Regions from separate parts of the Streptococcus sp. P25B114 genome, predicted to be linked through region 2. Evidence: predicted binding sites of a transcription regulator. Region 2 holds the regulator's gene; the other holds the start of a gene.
The links. The regulator Rex, encoded in region 2, represses fermentation and respiration genes when NADH is low (regulators of the CRP and FNR family bind a similar motif). The targets are predictions, from matches to a motif close to TTGTGAANTANTTCACAA.
Positions count from the first base shown of each region.

Region 1: a site for Rex is predicted at 3,142-3,159, ahead of adhE (bifunctional acetaldehyde-CoA/alcohol dehydrogenase). Genes of this name have one in related genera too.

Region 1 is NZ_JBRKNW010000017.1:19,207-27,261, reverse strand. Features, by position in the region: gene adhE (bifunctional acetaldehyde-CoA/alcohol dehydrogenase) at 403-3,054, opposite strand; partial or broken gene ACVC7T_RS08630 (thiamine pyrophosphate-dependent enzyme) at 3,307-3,765, opposite strand; gene ACVC7T_RS08625 (phosphatidylglycerophosphatase A family protein) at 4,052-4,543, shown strand; gene ACVC7T_RS08620 (YhgE/Pip family protein) at 4,585-7,044, opposite strand; gene ACVC7T_RS08615 (TetR/AcrR family transcriptional regulator) at 7,169-7,708, shown strand; gene ACVC7T_RS08610 (Cof-type HAD-IIB family hydrolase) at 7,736-8,055, opposite strand, start outside.
Region 2 is NZ_JBRKNW010000016.1:30,736-38,790, reverse strand. Features, by position in the region: gene ACVC7T_RS08470 (NAD kinase) at 1-190, opposite strand, end outside; gene ACVC7T_RS08465 (GTP pyrophosphokinase) at 174-845, opposite strand; gene ACVC7T_RS08460 (CYTH domain-containing protein) at 927-1,502, shown strand; gene ACVC7T_RS08455 (ribose-phosphate diphosphokinase) at 1,615-2,586, shown strand; gene ACVC7T_RS08450 (cysteine desulfurase family protein) at 2,602-3,717, shown strand; gene ACVC7T_RS08445 (DUF1831 domain-containing protein) at 3,719-4,063, shown strand; gene ACVC7T_RS08440 (DUF4649 family protein) at 4,065-4,265, shown strand; gene ACVC7T_RS08435 (redox-sensing transcriptional repressor Rex) at 4,477-5,118, shown strand; gene radC (RadC family protein) at 5,163-5,843, opposite strand; gene ACVC7T_RS08425 (class A sortase) at 5,918-6,661, opposite strand; gene gyrA (DNA gyrase subunit A) at 6,661-8,055, opposite strand, start outside.

The DNA of each region.
Region 1 (8,055 bases), on a different contig from region 2:
ATTTTAGTATATCATAATATAAATATTTCCTCAATAACCAAAAACACCAGCCTACCTTGTGTAAACTGGTGTTTGAGAAAGTTTTGGAGGCTGGTCCATTTGTTTATACAACGGTTGTTGAGGAACGATTTTCTAAACGAACCTAGATAGATTACCGAAACCGTTCTAGCCCTAAGTCTTTCTAGGCAGATAGACGAAGACTAAGCCTATTCAGTTTTGAAATCAGTTTTTCCTAAGAGAATCTAGGCGGCGAAGGTGACGGTTGAATTCAAGTTCACCTAGTCAACAACGAAGATATCCCAAATCATCAAGTCATGATTTTCTAAACGAGTCTAGGCAAAGCGACGCAGGCATAACTGAAGTTAAGCAGGGAGCTTTAACGACGAATCGTGACGAAAATCATTACTTGAGACGTCCTGGACGTTCTTTGTAACCATAGTAAGCATCTTCAATGATTTCCTGCATATGGTCAACCATCGCCAGACGTGGGTTGGCAGGTGTACATTGGTCTTCATAAGCAAGAAGGGCCAATTCACGAGAGTATTCTTTGAGTTCTTTCTCGTCAACACCTTGGTCTTTCAAGTTCATCTTGATACCCAAGCGTTCGCCGAGTTCATAGACTGCTTTCGCGTAAGATGCTACACCTTCTTCTGGTGTTGAAGCTGGAAGTCCGAGCATTTTCGCGATGTCTTGGTACTTCTCATCTGCACGGTAGTAGTTGTACTTAGGCCATGTAGCGGTCTTAGCTGGACGAGTACCGTTGTAACGGATAACGTATGGAAGCAAGATAGCGTTGGTACGACCGTGAACAGTGTGGAAGCGTCCACCAAGTTTGTGGGCCATTGAGTGAGAAATACCTAGGAAGGCGTTGGCGAAGGCCATACCTGCCATTGTTGATGCGTTATGCATTTTCTCACGAGATTCCCAATCTGCTTCTTTTACAGATTTTTCAAGGTTTTCAAAGACCAACTTGATAGCTTGAAGAGCCAAACCGTCTGTGTAATCATTGGCAACGGTTGACACGTATGCTTCTGTTGCGTGGGTCAAAACGTCCATACCTGTATCTGCTGCTACAAAGTCAGGCACACTCATAACAAATGCTGGGTCAACAATGGCAATGGTTGGTGTCAATGAGTAGTCAGCAAGTGGGTATTTACGGTTGTTTTTCTTATCAGAAATAACGGCAAATGGCGTAACTTCTGAACCGGTACCAGATGTAGTTGGGATACCTACGTACTTAGCTTTTTCACCCAATTCTGGGAATTTGAATGCACGTTTGCGGATGTCCATGAATTTTTGAACAAGGTCACGGAAGTCCACTTGTGGTTGCTCGTAGAAGAGCCACATGATTTTCGCAGCATCCATTACAGAACCACCACCGATTGCGATGATTGTATCTGGTTTGAAGGCTTTCATTGCTTCTGCACCGCGTTCAACTGTTGTGATATCTGGATCTGGTTCAATATCTGAGAAGACGGTGTACATGACTTTGTTTGAGCGAAGTTGCAACTGCTCAATCACACGTTGAACAAATCCAAGTTTCACAACGACTTCATCGGCTACAATCATGACTTTCTCAACATTTGCCATTACTTGCAAGTATTGAATAGAATCACGTTCAAAGTAAATTTTTGATGGAACTTTAAACCACTGCATGTTATTTCTCCGTCTTCCTACTTTCTTGATGTTGAGCAAGTTAAGGGCACTTACGTTGTCACTCACAGAGTTGCGTCCATAAGAACCACATCCCAAGGTAAGAGATGGAAGGAAGGAATTGTAAACATCACCAATACCACCGAAGGTTGATGGAGAGTTCCAGATAACACGGATAGCTTTTACACGCGTACCGAACTCTTTTGCCAAATCTGCATCCGCTGTGTGGATAGCTGCTGAGTGTCCAAGACCATGGAATTCAACCATTTGACGTGCTGCTTCCAGACCTTCTTCACGACCTTCTACTTTCAAGACAGCGATAACTGGTGACAATTTTTCACGTGTCAATGGCTCTTTTTCACCGATTTCAGCCACTTCAGCCGCCAAGATGTTGGTCCCTTCTGGTACTTTGAAGCCAGCTTGCTCTGCAATCCATGCAGCTGGACGACCTACGATGTCCGCATTCAATTTTCCTTCTGCACAGTTTTTGCTGTTAGCCTTCACGCCAAAGCAGAATTCTTCCAGAAGGGCTTTTTCTTTTTTATTGACAAAGTAAGTGTGGTATGATTTGAATTCTGCCACGAATTCATCATAGATGTCTTTATCCACGATAACCGCTTGTTCAGAAGCACACACCATACCGTTGTCAAATGACTTAGACATGACGATATCATGAGCAGCTTGACGGATGTTTGCTGATTTTTCAACATAGGCAGGAACGTTACCCGCACCTACTCCAAGTGCTGGTTTGCCGCAAGAGTAAGCTGCACGCACCATTGCGTTACCACCTGTCGCAAGAATTGTTGCGATACCGTCGTGCTTCATCAACTCTGAAGTTGCTTCCATCGATGGTTTTGTAATCCATTGGATACAGTTTTCAGGTGCACCTGCTGCTACAGCTGCTTCATAGACAACACGGGCCGCGTGTGCTGATGATTCTTGTGCAGATGGGTGGAAGGCAAAGACGATTGGGTTACGTGTTTTAAGAGCAATCAATGATTTGAAGATGGCTGTTGAAGTTGGGTTGGTTGTTGGAGTAACCCCACAGATAACCCCCACTGGCTCAGCAATCAAGGTCAAACCAGTTACTTCGTCGTCTTCAATCACGCCAACAGTTTTGACACCACGCATGTTGTTCACAACGTGTTCGCAGGCGAAGAGGTTTTTAGTCGCCTTGTCTTCAAAGACACCGCGACCAGTTTCTTCATGGGCATGCATAGCCAAGACGCCGTGTTGATCCAAGGCAGCTACTGACGCTTTCGCAACGATGTAGTCAACCTGCTCTTGATTGAGAAGACGAAATTCTTCCAGAGCCACAAGCCCTTTTTGTACAAGCTCATCAACGTGTGCACGAGCTTCTGCCAATTTTTCTTCTGGTGATACTACTTTTTTATCAGCCATGATATTCCTCCAAAAATTCCGTTAATCATTTTGTTAACTTTTTCACAATGTTATTGTACACTAAGTTTTTTGTTTTGTAAAGTCTTTTTGTTAAATTTTTCACAAGTTTTTTAAAAAATTTTTGAAATAGTAAAGAAGGACAAATTATTTCTGGCTGGACATTTAATTGAGCAACAAAAAGAGCCAGGCAACTAAGCCAAGCTCTTCATCTAAAATCTTTCTTAATCGTGCTAAAAGCCGTCTTGTTCTTCTTTATTTTTTAACAGTGTGACTTTCCAAGCCTTCTTCTTCCAAGAAGATGCGGAATGGCACCAATTCTTCTGCTTCGTAGCGTTCTTTGAAGGCTGCGATTTCTTCTTCAGAAGCGAGAGCTGGGTCCAACTTCATGGACTCTACAGGTATTGGACGTTCTTTGGTAATTTTGGCATCAATGACGACCGTTTTACCGTTTTTATTGTCCTCAACCGCCTTGCGCATGACTTCGTCCATTTCTTCAATCCGACGAACAGTGTAACCAACGGCACCTTGGGCTTCACCAATTTTGGCATAATCAACATCAATAAAGTCTGTACCGAAGAGGTGTTTGTTGGTGTCCTCGTATTTATTCTTAATATATCCGTACTCTGTATTAGCAAAGACAATATTGATGACAGGCAGATTGTACTGAACGTTGGTCACGACGTCTGGATAAGACATGTTGAAGGCACCGTCAAAGAATTCGGCATTTTCCCAGAGGATGTTTACAAAGACCAAAAGGTGACGGTGACTGACGACAAGCAGAGTCTTACCGTTGGCAATAAAGACAGCAAAAATAAATTGACCATCACCGCCACAAACGGTACAATCAATCTTGGAAGGAAAATAATTCCCTAATGAATAAAGGAGGTAAAGTCTTTTAGTTTACTTTTAGTACTAGGCAGCGAGGTGTATGCATAACTGGGGTTAGGCAAACCGAGCTAACGAAGTAATAAAAGAAAAACTAAATGACGTTAATAAGATGAAAACACAAGCACTAACCCTACTAGACGAACGTGGCGTACCACTCGAGCGCATTGCCGAATTGGTCATGCACCTGCAAAACAAATACATTCCTGACCTGGAATTTGCGGAGTGTTTAGAAAATGTTCAGGCCGTCCTAGAAAAACGCGAGGTACAAAATGCTATCGTGACGGGGATTGAAATAGACAAATTGGCTGAACAGGGCTTGGTATCCCAACCCCTTCAATCCGTCCTCATGAATGACGAAGGACTCTACGGAATTGATGAAATCCTCGGTCTCTCCATCGTCAATCTCTACGGGACTATCGGTTTTACCAACTATGGCTTTCTGGACAAGTCCAAGCCCGGCATCATCTCTGAGCTCAATAGCAAAGACGGCCAGCATTGTCATACATTTCTTGATGATATCGTTTGTGCAATTGCAGCCGCTGCTGCTAGTCGAATCGCACATAACGACCCCGATAAAAGTGCAATTACCAACCAAAATTAACTGAAAAACCAACTGTTCACATAGAGCAGTTGGTTTTATTATTATTCATTTTTTTGATTATAAATCAAGAGACCGAATCCCATGAAGCCTATTAAGAAGAGGCTCAGCATCCAAACTTGATGACTACTATTTCCAACCATAGAAATGGTTTGACGAAGACCTGAAACAGAATAGGTCATTGGAAGATAAGGCTGAATGACTTGGAAGAAGCGTGGGCTAAGTTCGATTGGATAGGTACCGGCGCTTGAACCCAGTTGCAATAACAAGATAATTAAACTTGCAAAGGAACCGAACCGGTTATTCCAGCCCACCAAGGCTGTAACGAGTGCCATAAAGGTCCATGAGGTCAAAAGGATTAATCCCAAGGTTGCCATTGGATGAGCCGGATCAATCCCAATTAACAGAAGAACTCCATATAAAATCAGTGCCGCTAGGCTGGCAATTGCACCATTCAATAAGAGTTTCCCTTTAGCCCAATCCCAACGATTTTTGTAGGAACGATTATCAATGTGTTTGACAAAAATTACATTCGCTGATAAGGCTGCAACCATTAGGGCAACAGACACCATGTAAGGAGCCATGCCGACTCCGTTGGTCTTCACATCATCTTGGTCACTGTGTTCCAAGGTGACTGGTTGAGAAACTGCTTGTGCATTTTTGTCTTCTACAGAGACGACTGATAGTTGTTGACTGGCTGAGCTGAGTGAATTCGTTAGGGTTTCACTACCTGTACGAAGACTGGAAATACCGCTTGTCAAGGTTTGACCGCCACTAGCTAATTGATCTGCACCAGCAATCAATTGCTGACTACCAGAAGCCAGTTGTCCTGAACCGCTGACAAGTTGACTGGAGTTGGATGCCAAGGTTGCCAATCCTGATGTTAACTGGCTACCTCCTGATTGGATGCTACTATTATTCGCAACCAACTGAGCTCCGCCCTCTGCTAATTGGGCAACACCTGCGGTATAGGCTGTCACCCCTGACATAAGCTGACTAGCTCCACTTGACAGTTGCGTTTGAAGTTGACTTACTCCACCTGTTAGCGCCTGAGTTCCTGGTAGAACTTGTTGGTTCAAGGCGGTGTTGACCTGACTCAAGCCACTTGATAGGTTTTCAATGGCTGTTGTAGCCCCTGGCAATGCTTGATTGGCAGCCGTGTTGATCTGACCGACAGCTGATTGAAGCTGGCTCATTTGTGTTGCCATGCCAGAAAGACTTTGCAAGCTTGATAGGGCTTGACTGAGTTGCGACAATTGACCCAGAATCGTTTGGGCTAATGTCACTGTTGTCGAAGGTGAATTTTGAAGGGCACCAACCAATTCAGCTTGCTGATCAGCTGTCAAGTTTTGATAGGTAGCCGTTGCTTGCAAGGCTTCAATGCTGGCTGTTTTATCCGCTTGCGCTGCTGTCAACAATCCTTGAGTTTGGCTCCCCATCTCTGTCAAGAGATTGGATAAACTGCTTGTATCTACTGTAAGTCCTCCGATACTTGATAGGCTATCATTTAATTGATTGATGGCCGCCTGCAACTGTGGAAGCCCTGTCAAGAGTGCTTGTATCTGACTAGACTGTTCAGCAGACAAACTAGTTGAACTAGCGAGTTGCTCCAAGCCTGTCTGCAATTGATTGGCCCCTGTTACCAGTTGTTCAACCTGACTGGCTCCTGATTGCAATTGTCCCACCCCAGCGATGAGCTGAGAGGAATTGGCATTTAATTGCTCCGCACCTGAAGCAAGACTAGCTACCCCATTTGTATAGGTGGTTAAGCCACTGGAAAGTGTTTGACTTCCTGAAGCAGCCTGATTGACTCCATCTGTATAAGACACAACCCCAGTAGCCAATTGGTTTGCTCCTGTCACCAGTGATTGACCTGATGAAGATAAGGTAGATAAGCCTGATGATAGAGTCTGACTTCCGGTTTCTAATTGACTAGCTCCATCTGTCAATTGTTGGCTTCCATCTGCTGCCTCAACCATGCCGTTTTGAATCTCTCCCATGCTGTCAAAAACAGCCGAGGTGTATGTTTCAGTAATCGTCTCTGAAACAGACGCTTTCAATTTTTCCATGGCTGATTCGCCCATCTTAGAAGCGACAAAGCTGTGACCTTTAGAGGTTTGGTAAGAAATTGTTAGTGGTTCAGGCTGATCCGTTAAGAGACTAGAAGCTTTTTCTGACAAATCTTCTGGTAGAGTAATGACCATATAATAGTCCCCTTCTTCCAAACCTTTTTCTGCATCTTTTTCTGATACAAAGTGGAAATCCAGACTCTTGCTTTCTTTCATATTATCCACCATATCATCACCAATGGTTAAAGTTTTATCTTGAAAGGTTGCAGACTGATCTTGGTTTACAACTGCTACAGGTAGCTGATCCAATCGTCCATAAGGATCCCACATAGAGGTTAGGAAACTAATATTGTATAAGGCCGGGACACAAGCTATACCAATAATGGTAATCAAGGTCATTGGTCGAGTGAAAAAATTCTTTACTTTTTCTGACATAAGCAACTCCTTTAGACATCCTGTCCAAAAACTGATAAAATACATTATACAAGTATCATTTTCAAAATCAAGTAGAAAGAATCGTTTTTAGACAATGTGTCTAAAAATGTTCAAAAGGAGCAAAATGGGAACAGATAATCGGAAAGAACGGACACGTCAAGCCATTTTAGAAGCAATGGTGACTTGCCTAGAAACTCAAGGGTTTAACGAAATTACAACCACCCACCTCGCTCAAACAGCAGGAATTAGTCGCTCTAGTTTTTATACCCATTATAAGGATAAATATGAATTGATTGACTCCTATCAACAGGGACTTTTTCACAAATTAGAGGCCATATTTGATCGCTATGATGGAAATCGACAGTCCTCTTTCTTAGAAATTTTTGAACTGCTCTACCGAGAAATATTACTCTCATCCTTATTGACCCATAATGGTACTCAAGAAATACAGAGTTTTCTAATAAATAAAGTCCGATTACTTATCGCAAATGATTTGTCCGAGCGTTTGGGAAAAGAAGATTTATCACCACTTGAAAAAGAATACAGCAGCATCTATTTTTCGCATGCCTTCTTCGGTATCATGCAGGTTTGGATAAAAAATGGAAAGCAAGAATCTCCTCAATATATGACCGATTTTTTCTTGAAAATGCTACCGCGAGAATGAAGAAAAGCCACTCATTTGACTGGCTTTTTAGTGTGTTTGTAAAAATTCTTCGATAACCTGCAAGACGCCACTGTCCAAATGGCTGGGAGCGCGGTATTTGGCAACGGCCTTGACCCTATCCGTCGCATTTTCCATAGCGTAGGAATAACCTGCCTGCGCCAGCATTTCAAGGTCATTGTCAGAATCGCCGAAAGCCATAACCTGAGCCATTGTAATGCCCAACGGTTGGATGACCTGCTCGATGCCCCAAGCCTTGTGAATACCAACTGGCAGGATGTCAATAGAGCCATAACCGCTGGTCACAGCCGTCAACCTACCCTCAAATGCCCGATTAAAGGCTGAGGTCA
Region 2 (8,055 bases):
GTTTCTCATACTTATGAAAGGCCGACAGGAGCATGCCATCTCCACCAATAGAAATGACAATATCTGGATTCTTGGGTGTCAGGATAAAATTCGCCTCTTTGAGCTTGGTCCAAAGTTCCTTGGACACCGCCTCACTCTTGGGATTTCGGCTGGCGAGCAGAGCGATTTTTTTTCTATCTGTATTCTTCATCTGAATCATCACTATTTCCGACACCGTCATTCAACTTGCGGTGGGCAGGGTCAAAAAGAGCCTGAGCCTCCTGAATGTCGTTGCGGATTTTACGCATCTCCTCGTCTAGTTCGTAGGCAATCTTGGCTGTAATTTCCAGCCGTTTCTTGATTTCCTCAGGGAAATTTCCCTTATACTTGTAATTAAGCGAATGTTCAATAGTCGCCCAAAAGTTCATAGAAAGTGTTCGAATCTGGATTTCTGCTAGGACGGTCTTGCTGCCATTGATCGTATCCACCGGATACTCAACGACCACATGATAGGAACGATAGCCCGATGCTTTCATGTACTTGATATAGTCCCGCTCATGGACAATCTGCATGTCCTTGCGCTTGCGCAAAATAGCCAAGACCTCCTCAATGTCATCCACAAACTGGACCATGATCCTCAGACCGGCAATGTCCTGCATGTCCTGGGCCAGATTTTCCAGCTTGATATGCCGCAGAACCATCTTTTCCTGAATAGACTCGATAGGCTTGACCCGCCCCGTCACAAATTCAATGGGAGAATGGCGGTTAAACTTGCGGTACTGCTTTCGAATACCACGCAGCTTAATTTTCAACTCCCCGACAGTCTGAATATAGGGGTCTAAAAATTCTTCCCAATTAAACTCCATACGGCTCCTTTCTTGTCAAATCCTATAAATTGTATTAGAATAACACAAAGATTATTATACCATATGAAAGGGGTTTACAGTATGAAAAACCATCTGGAAATTGAGTACAAAACATTATTAACCAAATCTGAATATCTTCGACTGCTACCCGATTTCGCAGATATCCAGCCTGTCATGCAGACCAATCACTACATAGACACGCCGGATTTAGATATGAAAAGTAACCGATTTTCCCTCCGTATTCGGACCTTTGAGGACATGGCAGAGCTGACCCTAAAAATTCCCCAGGAGATTGGCAATCAGGAATACAATCAAGCTCTAGACATCGATACTGCACGACAATTGCTGACCAATTTTCAACTGCCAAAAGGACAGATTACTGACATCATTTCAGCCACCGATGTCCCTCTTGATAACCTAGCCGTCTGGGGTAGCTTGACCACCAAACGCTATGAAAAAGAGACCTCTATCGGTCTCATGGCCCTGGATGAAAATGACTATGCCGGCTTTCTTGATTATGAACTAGAGGTTGAAGTAGCCGATGCCGAAGAAGGCAAAATCCTCTTTGACGACTACCTAAAAAAACAATCCATCCAATTCAAATACGCCAGCAGCAAGGTCGCCCGCACCGCAGCCCAGATAAAATCAGCCCAATAAGGCTGATTTTTGACTTTACTACTGAAAATTGTCCGTTTTTTTGGTAAAATAAATCTATCTATGTTTCATTGCTTTTATGAAAAAGTAGGGTTATAAAAAGGAGTTAGTCAAAATGGTACAACCACTTGGTGAACATAACATTAAATTATTCTCGCTCAACAGTAACCGTGATATCGCTGAAAAAATTGCAGAATCAGCCGGTATTCCTCTTGGAAAAATGTCTTCACGTCAATTTTCTGACGGTGAAATCCAGATTAACATTGAGGAATCAGTCCGTGGTGTTGATGTCTATATCATCCAATCAACTAGCTACCCAGTCAACAATCACTTGTGGGAACTCTTGATTATGATTGACGCTTGTAAGCGTGCCTCTGCCAACACCATTACCGCTGTCATGCCGTATTTTGGCTACGCTCGTCAAGACCGCACAGCCTCTCCACGCGAACCAATCACTGCTAAACTAGTAGCAAATATGTTGGTAAAAGCCGGTGTCGACCGCGTTCTGACCCTGGACCTCCACGCATCACAGATTCAAGGTTTCTTTGATATTCCAGTGGATAATCTCCTGACAGAGCCACTCTTTGCGTCCTACTACATGGAAAAAGGCCTCTGCAACGACGATGTGGTCATCGTTAGTCCCAAAAATTCAGGAATCAAGCGCGCTCGTAACATCGCAGAATTTTTGAATGCACCGATTGCTATCATTGACTACGCCCAAGACGATTCGGAACGTGCCGAAGGCTATATCATCGGTGATGTTGCTGGGAAGAAAGCCATCCTGGTCGACGATATTCTAAATACAGGCCGCACTTTCTCTCAAGCATCTAAAATTGTTCAAGACGGTGGCGCAACTGAAATTTACGCCGTTGCCAGTCATGGACTTTTCGCTGGGACTGCTGCGGAACTCTTGGACAACTCTCCTATCAAGGAAATTTTGGTCACAGACTCTGTAGCCAGCAAGGAACAACATCCTAATAATATTGCTTTCATTACGGCTAGCGACTTGATTGCTGACGCTATCCACCGCATTCAAGAACACCAGCCATTGAGCCCACTTTTCAAATTTAACAGCCCACTTAAATAAAACTAGGAGTTACACTTGATTTATTTAGATAATGCAGCTACGACTGCCCTGTCACCGGCTGCCCTAGAACGGATGACGGAAGTCGCTGCAGACATCTATGGCAATCCGTCTAGCATCCACGGTGCTGGTCGCAAGGCTAATCAGGTTCTCAGACAGGCACGACAGGATATAGCTGATATCTTGTCGGTCCGTCCTGATAACTTAATCTTCACATCTGGAGGCTCTGAGGCCAATAATTTAGCCATTCAAGGCTATGCTCTGGCCCATCAAGACAAGGGCAAACACCTTATCACTACTGCCATTGAACACCATGCAGTCCTCCATACCATGCAGTATCTGGAGGAACGCTTTGGCTTTGAAGTGACCTATATCCAGCCAATCGACCAAATCATCACAGCCCAGCAGATCAAAGATGCACTTAGACCAGACACCATTCTGGTCAGCACCATGTTTGCCAATAATGAAACTGGCCAACTGCTCCCTATACAAGAAATTGGACAGTTACTAGCAGACCACCAGGCAGTTTTCCATGTTGATGCAGTACAGGTCATGGGAAAATTGCCTGTCCAGCCTGAAGAACTGGGGATTGATTTCCTATCTGCTGCTGCCCATAAATTTCATGGCCCAAAAGGTATTGGTTTCCTCTATTCAAGATTGCCTAAATTTGATGCACTCATACATGGCGGTAAGCAAGAAAATCAACATCGTGCAGGAACAGAAAACCTCCCTGCCATTGCAGCGATGGCCACAGCCCTCAAAGAGCAAACTGCTAAAAGGGACCAAGATTTTCAATACATCACTTCCCTAAAAGAACACCTCATCCACCACCTGGCCGACACCGACTACTACATCAATCAAACTGGCGACTACCTTCCTCATATCATCAATCTTGGCTTTCCTGGTCAACTCAATGAGCAGGTACTCATGCGCCTAGATCTAGCCGGAATCGCAGTTTCAAGTGGTTCTGCCTGCACAGCAGGTGTTGTACAAAACAGTCATGTCCTTGAGGCTATGTATGGAAAAGATTCTCCACGACTGAAAGAATCCATCCGCATCAGTTTCTCAGAAAGCAATACGACTGCTGATATTGATGCACTCATCACTGAATTACACAAGATAATAGGAGGATAAAATGGCATTTGAAAAAACTGTACGCTTAAAAGATTGTAAGTTTACCTATCATATCAGCTCGGGTATCAAAAAATACACCCTGCGTGACAATACCTTTGAGCAAACCAAGGCTGGTCACTATCAGCTGGAACGCCTACTAGAAGAAGTTCCCAATTCTGGGCAAGGTTTCCTCTTGAAAATTATCATCAACCAAGATTTGACTGGTTTCAAAATCAACATCACAGACAAGTCTGGTCTTCGTTTGATTAACATTTTTAAACCAGGCAGCAATCCAGTTATTCAGGAAAAATTCTACTTCCTCATGGATAGCCTGGTCGACCGAGATATATTTACAAAAGAGGCCTAAGATGATTGAAATCTACTACACTGATGCCTACAAACTAGAACGAGTTCAACAATTTGATAATCTGGATGAGGCTAAATTGGCCTTTGCAGGCTGTGTCACCCTACCAGATTATTACCCTGTTACCCGCATTCTCAAGGACGGACAAGCTCTTGACTTCCAAGGCACCGTCGGAGATCTCTATCGCTATTTTCAAACCCTATAGAAAGACCAAGTTGTTTGGTCTTTTTTTCAAATCAATCTGTTGATTTTTTCACAAACATAGACTAAAATATAAGAAAGAAGTGAACTAACAAACAAGCTGATAGTGATGTTATCGATTTTGCAATCCCTTGCAAAGTTTTGATACGATTTACAAAAGATTGTGAAATCTATTTGACCAGTAACCGGTGTCCTACAGCTAGAAGGAGAAAAGAGTGAAGAACATTAAAAACACTGACATCCCCCGGGCCACGGCCAAGCGACTTTCCTTATATTACCGCATTTTCAAGCGATTCCACGCTAGCAATATTGAAAAGGCTAGCTCAAAAGATATTGCAGAAGCTATCGGAATTGACTCTGCAACTGTCCGCCGTGATTTTTCTTATTTCGGTGAACTAGGTCGCCGTGGTTTTGGCTATGACGTCCAAAAATTGATGGAATTTTTTGCTGAAATTTTAAATGACAATTCCATCACCAACGTTATGCTCATAGGGGTTGGTAACATGGGACGTGCCCTACTCCACTATAAGTTCCACGAGCGAAACAAAATGAAGATTGTTATGGCTTTTGAAGCAGATGATAATCCAGCTGTGGGCACAGTTGATGAATCTATTCCAATCTATGCCATTTCTGAATTGAAGGAACGGATTGCCGAAGCTGATTCACAAACTGCCATCTTGACCGTCCCAAGTGTTAAAGCCCAGGAAGTAGCTGATGTGCTAGTTGAGTCCGGTGTCAAAGGAATCCTCAGCTTCTCACCAGTTAACCTCTCTGTACCAAAAGATGTGGTTGTCCAATATGTGGATTTGACCAGCGAACTGCAAACACTCCTGTATTTTATGAGAAAAGGCGAATAAGAGAGCAAAACAGGGTTAGTTTCGACTAGCCCTGTTTTTTGATACTAAAATAATTCACTCTCTTCCCTGAAAGAATAATAGTCCTTCTGCCCGACAATCAGATGATCCAAGAGAACCAGACCCAAAGTCTCACAAGAATTCTTCAAATTTTCAGTAAAGAGCAAATCGTTTTTACTCGGCTGTACAGAGCCTGACGGATGATTGTGAACGATGATAATCGAGGTCGCCATACACTTGACTGCATAGTGCAAAATCTCCCTGGGCTCTGCAATACTGCGATTGACACTGCCGATAAAGACTGTTTTTTGGTGGATGACCTGATTCTGAGTGTTGAGATAGATGGCGACCAGATGCTCCTGCTTCTGCTGTCCAATCTCCTGAATCATTTTACGCCCCAGTTTTTCACTACCCAAAATACGATCGTTGAGCAAAATCTCAGACTGATTGATGCGCTTACCAAGCTCAATCATGGCCTTTATCTCAATCGCCTTGACCCGACCAATCCCAGTCAAGCTCTGCAATTCCTCAATAGACAAATCCCTTAGAGCCGCCAGATTTTCCAGCTGATTGTGTAGATTGTTGGACAAGATAGAAACCGGCTCCTTTTTTGTACCCGTACGGATGAAAATAGCCAGGAGTTCCTGGTTACTCAGGCGTTCCGGCCCCAATTCTAACAAGCGTTCACGGGGCATCAGTGCTTCTTCCTTAAAATCAATTTGATACATAAAATCCTCCTCACCTATCTGTTCGTAAAAAAATTGAAAAAAGGATAGAAATTCTACCCTTTTGACAAATCAATTTATAGTTGAACCTGATTATATGTTTGTTCAAAGTATTTGAGTGTTTCACCATCAGCCTGGTCATAAGGAATCACTTCTTCTAAGTCGCCCTTAACAATGGTCCGCATGGTGGCAGCCAAGTCTTCACAGGTAACCAGCGTAATCTCATTTTGCCCTTCAACATCATCGATGACATAGACACTATCAGGCGTCACTGACTGAACACTTTTCACATTATAAACATAGACGTTTTCCTTGTCAGTCAAATAAATCTTCATCCCCTCTTTGGCATTTTCAAGAGGAGAAAAGAGAGTTTCACTGGCTCCAGCCATACCAAAAATATGGTGGCTGGCTAGCGAATAGTTGCCTTTACCCATTTCTTGCGTTTCTTTCATGGTGCCCGCTCCATACATGAGGGCAACGTTTGAAAGACCTTTAAAAATTGGCAAGTTAATCTTCAAATCTGGGATAGCAATCCCTCCAATAACTGGCAGCTGCTGCGCTTCCCACTGGGCCTTCATAACTGCTTCCGTAGAGATAGATTCTACTTGAGCAAAATCAAATGTAGTGTCCACCTCTTTATTGCTAGCAATTTCTTCCTTGGATACTTTGGTTACCTGATACTTATTACTGTTCCAGGCAATCATCATATTGCGGATAGATGTGTTGAAAATCAAGGCTAGCGAGATGAGCATTAGGAGACCCACTGCAAGATTTCTCAACCATGACCCCCGTCTTGCTTTCCTTTTCTTATCCTTTGTCATTACTTATCCTCTTCTTCCGTATTTTCTTCGCCTTCTGCGGCATCAACCAGTGCAAAGGTCATGATTTTCGCTTCCTGATCCAGTTTCATTACCTTGACACCCATAGTCGAACGACCTGTTTGCGAAATATTGGCAACGCTGGTCCGAATAATGACACCTGTATCTGTAATCACCATGATGTCCTCAGTACCTGACACCGTAATCAATCCAGCCAATGGACCATTCTTTTCTGCCACTTTCATGGTGATAATTCCCTTACCACCACGACCTTTTGTCGGATACTCACTCGCAGGCGTCCGTTTGCCAAAGCCCTTCTCGGATAGCACCAGAACTTCCTGGTCATCGGAAATCATGGTCGCTCCGACCACCTGGTCACCGTCTCGCAGGGTAATCCCTTTGACACCCGTTGCAATACGGCTCATACCGCGGACAGCTGTCTCCGTAAAGCGTACACTATAGCCAAACTTGGTTCCCATAATGACGTCTGCCTGACCATCTGTCAAGAAAACATTGATGAGTTCATCATCTTCTTTCAAATTCAGAGCCTTGAGACCATTTTGACGGATATTGCCAAATTCGGACACGCTGGTACGTTTGACAATCCCCTGACGAGTCGCAAAGAAGAGATAATGGCCATCTTCCTGCTCCTTGGTCACATTGATAATGGTCTGGATGGACTCATTTTCCTCCAGTTTGAGGAGATTGACCACTGGCAAGCCCTTGGCGGTCCGACCGTATTCAGGAATTTCGTAACCTTTCAGACGGTAAACACGGCCTTTGTTGGTAAAGAAGAGCAGACGGTCATGGGTGCTGGTTGACACCAGTTCACGGACAAAGTCGTCGTCCTTGACACCTGTCCCCTGAACACCGCGTCCACCACGTTTCTGAGCGTGGAATTCATCCTGGGCCAAACGCTTGATATAGCCCTGGTTTGACAAGGTAATCAAGACATCTGCCTCTTCAATCAAGTCCTCGTCTTCTAGTGACAAGACCTCACCGACCATCAATTCTGTCCGACGTTCATCCGCATACTTGCGCTTCACTTCGTCCAGCTCTTCCTTGATGATGAGAATCACACGCTCTGGCTTGGCCAAAATATCCGCCAAATCAGCAATCAAAGCTATCAATTCATCATATTCAGACTGAATCTTATCACGTTCCAATCCTGTCAGACGACGGAGACGCATATCCAGAATAGCCTGGCTCTGACGCTCTGAAAGATTGAATTTGGCCATCAATTCTGCTTGGGCAATAGCATCCGTTTCCGAATTGCGGATGATACGAATAACCTCGTCAATATGATCCAGCGCAATCAGCAAGCCTTCTAAAATATGGGCACGTGCCTCAGCCTTCTCCTTGTCAAACTGGGTCCGACGGGTTACTACTTCTTTTTG